Regions from separate parts of the Trichococcus sp. genome, predicted to be linked through region 1. Evidence: predicted binding sites of a transcription regulator. Region 1 holds the regulator's gene; each other region holds the start of a gene.
The links. Region 1 encodes Rex, which represses fermentation and respiration genes when NADH is low (regulators of the CRP and FNR family bind a similar motif). Its sites were predicted from a motif close to TTGTGAANTANTTCACAA; they were not measured.

Region 2: a site for Rex is predicted at 1,267-1,284, ahead of trhO (oxygen-dependent tRNA uridine(34) hydroxylase TrhO). Genes of this name have one in related genera too.
Region 3: a site for Rex is predicted at 1,302-1,319, ahead of ACTCCX_RS06120 (glycerol dehydrogenase). Genes of this name have one in related genera too.

Annotation. Positions count from the first base shown of each region.
Region 1 is NZ_JBSQPW010000029.1:19,685-21,887, forward strand. Features, by position in the region: gene ACTCCX_RS09140 (lysostaphin resistance A-like protein) at 1-424, shown strand, start outside; gene ACTCCX_RS09145 (DUF4305 domain-containing protein) at 466-672, shown strand; gene ACTCCX_RS09150 (redox-sensing transcriptional repressor Rex) at 773-1,405, opposite strand; gene ACTCCX_RS09155 (ABC-F family ATP-binding cassette domain-containing protein) at 1,754-2,203, shown strand, end outside.
Region 2 is NZ_JBSQPW010000012.1:53,458-55,660, reverse strand. Features, by position in the region: gene ACTCCX_RS04995 (transglycosylase domain-containing protein) at 1-104, opposite strand, end outside; gene trhO (oxygen-dependent tRNA uridine(34) hydroxylase TrhO) at 249-1,229, opposite strand; gene ACTCCX_RS04985 (diacylglycerol/lipid kinase family protein) at 1,402-2,203, shown strand, end outside.
Region 3 is NZ_JBSQPW010000016.1:40,672-42,874, forward strand. Features, by position in the region: gene ald (alanine dehydrogenase) at 1-188, opposite strand, end outside; gene ACTCCX_RS06120 (glycerol dehydrogenase) at 185-1,282, opposite strand; gene ACTCCX_RS06125 (flotillin family protein) at 1,450-2,203, opposite strand, start outside.

The sequences.
Region 1 (2,203 bases):
GACCGGAGTCTTCGGTTTCGTGGGAGCAGTCCTGATCCAGATCGTTGCAATGAATGTGGAGTATCTTTTGTTCAAAATGCCAGTCGTTTCCGAAAATACCGAAGTATTGCTGGACTTGACAAACCGCTACCCGTTCTTTATTTTTAACATTATCATCTTTGCACCTGTGATGGAGGAATTTGTATTCCGAAAAGCGATTGTCACGCATCTGGTTGACGCAATCGGGATGGTCGGCGCAGCCACCATCAGCGCTTTGATTTTTGCGATTGCGCATAATGATGGGCACTATTTGGTTTACGGCTCTCTGGGGCTATGGTTCTCTTACCTTTATTACAGGACAAGAAACATAGCGGCTCCGATGATTGCGCATGCGTTGATGAATGCCGTATCCGCTTTGCCGATTCTGTCCCAACTCATTTCGTAAGACACGCGTTGCCCGCTATTTAGGAAAAAGAAAGGAATATCATGACTTTAAAAAATCTATTAGTTCAAGTAATCATCCGATTCGTTTTCGCAATCCTCTTCATCTCGTTGGCAGTCGATGCCGTGAATACTGCAGGCTGGGGATTCATGGCGATCATCAGTGTGCTGTTCGCAACAAGTGATATCGTGAAAGGCGTGCGCATGTTCAATGCCTACCTGAAGATCAAGGACAGCATCGACAAAAACTAAGAAAAGCTGAACGGGTTCGTTCAGCCCTGAAAAAAAAGAAGGATTGAGGTCCCCTCATCCTTCTTTTTTACGTTTTCTTCCACTCGGCTGCCGACTTTGCTCAGCCGATATCATTGTCCAAGAAATAGATCAACGTCTGCAATTCATTCGTCAAATCCACATTCTGAACGCGGACATTTTCCGGAACGGAAAGACGGATCGGGGTAAAGTTCATGATGCCGCGAACACCCGCTTCGGTCAGTCGGTTGGTGGCATCCTGCGCCACTTCTTGGGGAACGGTCAAAATGGCCACATCAATCTGCTGGATGCGCAATTGCTCCACCATATCCGTCATCGGGTACACAGGTACACCGCTGAGGATTTTGCCGACGATGCCTTCATTGACGTCAAATGCGGCACTGATGCGCACATTATTGCTGACATGAAAGTTGTAGTTCAACAGGGCATGCCCCAAATTACCTACACCAATCAAAGCCACGTTCGTCAGACGGTCTTGGTTCAAGGTTTTACTGAAGAAATCCAGCAAATACTCGACATCATAGCCGTATCCCCTTTTGCCCAGTGCACCAAAATATGAAAAGTCCCTGCGGATAGTAGCGCTGTCCACTTTTACTGCTTCGCTCAATTCAGTGGATGAAACACGTTTTTTACCAGCGTTATGCAAAAAACGCAAATAGCGGTGGTAAATCGGCAACCTCCTTGCCGTAGCTTTTGGAATATCATTCGTCGACATTATTTTCTCCACTTCTTTCCTCTTCATTTCGTACCTCATATTGTTTGCCCAGTTGGCACAAACTTTAAAAAGTATGTTCACATACTTAAACTTTCATATTATATTAGCTATTATATCATCTGATTGTGAAAAATCTACTAATTTGTTCGAAACCGGACTTGATTGTGAAGCCTTATTTGAACAACATGTGAAATACACTACTAATCGTAAGCGCAGCCACAGATGTTTTTCACATGCACAATTACGTGAATATAGCAATAACTTTGCTTGTCCCTATCGAATCAGTGGTTGCTGTGATAAAATGGAAAGGATAACTGCGAGTATTCATTCAGAAAGAGGACACTACATATGATTTTACTGCAAGGACAAAATTTGGCGCGCCTGTTTGGGGCAAGCGTCTTATTCGACAATATTCAAATTACAGTTCAGGACCATTCGCGCATTGCGCTCGTCGGCCGAAACGGAGCAGGAAAATCAACCCTGTTGAAGATTTTGGCAGGTATCGAAGCGACGGATGCAGGCTCTGTTTCCAAGAGCAAGGATGTTACAATCGGCTACTTGGATCAGCACAGCGCGGTCGATTCCTCCAACACAATATGGCAGGAAATGTTGACCATTTTTGCCCCGCTCATCCAATTGAGCAAGGAAGCTGAGCAAGCGGCTTTCGCTTTGGGCGATCCGGACCTGCTCGAAGATGAAGAAGCCTACCAAAAAGCTTTGGAGCGCTATGATTTTCTCCAGCATACGTTGCATGAAAAGAACGCTTACGGCTATGAATCCGAAATCCGTTCGGTGCTG
Region 2 (2,203 bases), on a different contig from region 1:
AAAATCCGCTGGAGGCGGCTATTTATTGATTGCCCAAGGCGTTTAACAAATTCGCCGGTTTTTTTCAGCCATTTTTCCGCATTATTTCCATCTGGATTCTTCATAAATTCCCTCTTTCCTTTTCAGGTGGTCACTTATAAGTATAACAAAAAAGCTTTGCCCTGACTATTACATAGCGTGAACAATCACTAAGTGAGAGGAACACAAAAAATCAGCAAGGAATAATATCCTTGCTGACAATGTTATTGCTATACTGTTGTAGTAGCAGTATTCTCAAATGTTTCACCGATGGCAGCCAAACGTTCCTCAACGTCAGACTGCGTCAATTGATTACGTTGCACATAATAATTCGGCTGATGGACGCGACATTCATGCGAACAGCTGCGCATGTATTTGTGCTCGTTTTCTTCGGAACAAAGTATTCTCCGGTTGCAGCTTGGATTGGCGCAATTCACGTAGCGTTCGCATGGTGTTCCATCGAACCAGTCCTTTCCGACCACGACATGTTCGATACGATTGATATCCACACCGATGCGCTCATCGAAGACATACATTTTCCCATCCCAAAGATCGCCTTTAACCGTTTCGTCTTTGCCGTAGGTTGCGATCCCGCCATGCAGTTGGCCGACATCTTTAAAACCTTCTTTGACGAGCCAACCTGAGAATTTTTCACAACGGATGCCGCCGGTGCAATAAGTCACAACTCGTTTTTCCATAAATTGTTCTTTGTTTTCACGGATCCATTGCGGCAATTCGCGGAAGTTTGCAATATCCGGACGAACAGCTCCGCGGAAGTGGCCGAGGTCGTACTCATAATCGTTGCGGGCATCAATGACGACAGTATTTTCGTCTAGAATGGCTTCGCGGAAAGCTTCCGGAGATAAGTATTCACCAGTAGTTTCGTTGGGATCGAGATCGTCTCCTCCCAAATGCAAGGAAACGATTTCCTGGCGTGGGCGGACGAACATCTTTTTGAAGGCATGACCGTCTGTCTCATCGATTTTGTAGGTGATGTCGCTGAAGCGCGGATCTGCATTCATTTGAGCGATGTAGGCTTGTGTTTGATCGATTGTTCCGGAGACCGTGCCGTTGATGCCTTCCGGTGCTACCAAAATTCTTCCTTTTAAGCCGATTTCTTTGCAGAATCGTAGATGTTCTTGCGCGAATGTTTCTGCATCCTCTATCGGTGTATATTTATAATAGAGTAGGACACGATAGTCTTTTGTCATACTGCTCCCCCTAATTCAATCTGTTTTACTTCGAACGTTATGAAATTATACACATTTTGTAAGCGAAAAGCCAAGGATATGCTCAAAATTCGAAAAATGGTGTTCTACTTTATGGATGTGAGTGTTGCATGCTATACTTACATTAGAGATAAAATGAAAGTGGGGGAATGAAATGGGCATTTGTACATTGATCGTCAATCCATCATCAGGGGGCGAAATGGCCTCTAGTTATCTGGAATTGATGGAAACGCAATTGAGAAACATGTTCGAAGAGGTGACAGTCAAAGAAACAGGGAAACAGGGCGATGCCATGAAGTTTGCGTATGAAGCTGCAAAGAACGGCCATGAAGCTGTGTTTTGCATGGGAGGTGATGGCACAGTCAATGAAACCATCAACGGCTTGGCGGCTGCCGGAACAGATGTCGCTTTCGGTTTCGTACCATTGGGCACTGTCAATGATCTGGCAAGGGCGCTCGGCATCCCTTTAGACCCCGGGCAGGCTATCGAAATGTTTGAAACTGCGGTCTTGTTGGATTTGGATATCGGCAAAGTCAATGACCGATATTTTGTGTCTAATGTAGCTGCCGGCGCGATTCCTGAAGCTGTGGAAGAAGTGAGTGTGGAGCAAAAAACAAAATTAGGTCCACTGGCTTACTTCATTGAAGGAGGGAAAGCGCTGGCGAACCAGCCGATGCATCGTTTCCGCATAACAGTGGATGAGGAAACATTTACTCAGGAATCCCCGCTCCTCCTGATTGCTTTAACGAATTCAATCGCCAGTTTCGAGCGTTTCATGCCACAAGCAGAAGTCGATGACGGGAAAATGCGAATGGTCGTTTTCAAGGAGTTCAGTCTGTTGGATTCTCTGAAAATCCTGCCTCAGCTTATCATGGGTGAACTCAAAAATTCGGATACTGTCATCTATAGAACATTCAAACACGCTACTGTCGCCATTGCGGATGGCGATAAACTGA
Region 3 (2,203 bases), on a different contig from region 1:
TGGCCTGCGTCTGCCAACACTTTCGCTCCCGCTTTTTCGTATTGTCCGTCTTCGAATCCTGATCCGACACCGCATCCGGATTCGACCATTACCTGGTGGCCGTTCTGTACCAGCATCTGCACACCTGCCGGCACTACTCCCACGCGGTTTTCGTTATTTTTGATTTCCTTCGGTACTCCAATGATCATTCTTTTTCTTCCTTTCCGATGAATGTATCCACTGCCAAAATGGCGGCGACGACTTGCTCAGCCGTTATGTTTTTGTTTAGATTTTTCATGGTGTTGCTCGGCGCCACTGCAAGCTTTCCGATTTCAAGGAGCTCTTCACGCGTGGCTCCGGTCAGATGCATCTCGGCCAAAGTCGTCGGCATCCCGATTGCGGCCAGGAAACGGCTATACCTTTTGAATTCTTCTTGTGGGCGCTCTTCAAGTATGAGTTGGACCAACAGGCAAAAGCCGACTATTTCCCCATGCGTCAAGCGATGGACCTCGCCTTTGATGGCCGTGAATCCGTTGTGGATGGCATGGGCGGCGGCCAAGCCACCATTTTCAAAACCCAGTCCCGACAGCAGCGTGTTCGCCTCGACGATCGCCTCGACAGCCGGCGTCACCAAGCCTTTTTGGACAGCAGCGAATGCGCTGAGTCCTTCACGGAATAAGGTTTCTTCGCACGCTTCCGCAATAGCGGTGCCGGCAATCGTTGGCAAACCGCCGGCCAAAGCATTCTCCCCCGAGGCTTTCGTTGCCAGCGCTTCTGCACAGGTAGCCAAGGCATCCGCCATACCGCTTGCGAAGAATCGAATCGGCGCTTGAATAACGATCTGCGTATCCACGAGCACCAAATCAGGGTTCTTCGCATAGAACCGGTAATGATCGAACAACCCGTCCTCGGTATAGAGAACAGAGATGGCGCTGGTCGGTGCATCCGTGGAAACGGTGGTCGGGACAATCACGACCGGCAAATCACAAGCCGCTGCGATGCCTTTCGCGACATCGATGATTTTGCCGCCGCCGAGACCGATGACCACATCCGCAGTGACATCGGCGACCGCGTCAGCCAAACGGACCATTTCATCAAGCGAGGCTTCGCCAGTGAAGGCTTCATAATGGTAAGGAAAACCCTCCAGCGCCCGTTCCACTTTTTCCTGGAGCAAGCACCAAACGAAATCGTCCGTAAGCAGGAATGCCCTTTTCCCATAGACAGCCGTTTCCTTCCCTAATATGTCTATAGCGCCTACTCCTTGAATATACCGGCTAGGCGACCGAAAAACATGATAAGCCATATGCGCGCCCCTTTTCCAATTGTGATTTAATTATCATATAATGATTTTACCACAATTACACCCCGTTTTTTTCTGGTCAAAAAAAAATCCTTCGGAGCTTTTGGGCTTCCGAAGGATTCTGATTTTATGAATATTCTGACTGTTAGGCCTTGGCTGTATGCCTACTTTTAAGAAACTGCTACTCCCGATTCCGGTTCTTTGCCGGCTGCCGCTGGACTGATCTCCTTATCAGCTGAAATGTCTGCAGACAAGGTGTCATTGAGCGCGCCCAGTTTGCTGCCGATATTTTTATTTCCGATGAAAGACTCGATCAAAGCAGTCACATCCATCCCGGTCGTTTCTTTGAGGCCTTCCTGGGTAGCAGTGAGGACTTGACTGGCATAGTTGGCCACTTTTGCAGCCCCTTGACTGCCGTTGCCGCCATCGATTACCGTGATTCTGTCGATATTGGAGATCGGTTCCGCAGCAGCACGCACGATATCCGGATATTTTTCGATCAGCATCGTCAAGATGGCTGCTTCCCCGTATTGTTTCAACGCGTTCGCTAAAGCTTCCTTCGCTTTCGCTTCGGCTTCCCCGATCGCAAGGATGCTGGCAGATTCCGCCAAACCGTTCAGTTCCTTCTCTTTGGCCCTTGCTTCGGATTCCCAGATTGCTTTTTGTTTGTCGGCAGCCGCTTTGGTTTCGATGGCATACCGCTCTGCATCAGCTTTCTTACGCACTTCTGCGTCATATTGTTTTTCTCTCCGGATGATTTCTTTCTCTTCCAGTTCGATTTGTTTCACACGTTCCGTTATGTCAACGTTCATTTCTTTTTCTTTCAACAAGATGTCCAGCTGCGCTTTTTCCAGCGCATAAGCATTATCGGCTTTTGCTTTGGCTACGTCCTGCTCTTGACGGAATGCCGCCAGCTTCAATTCC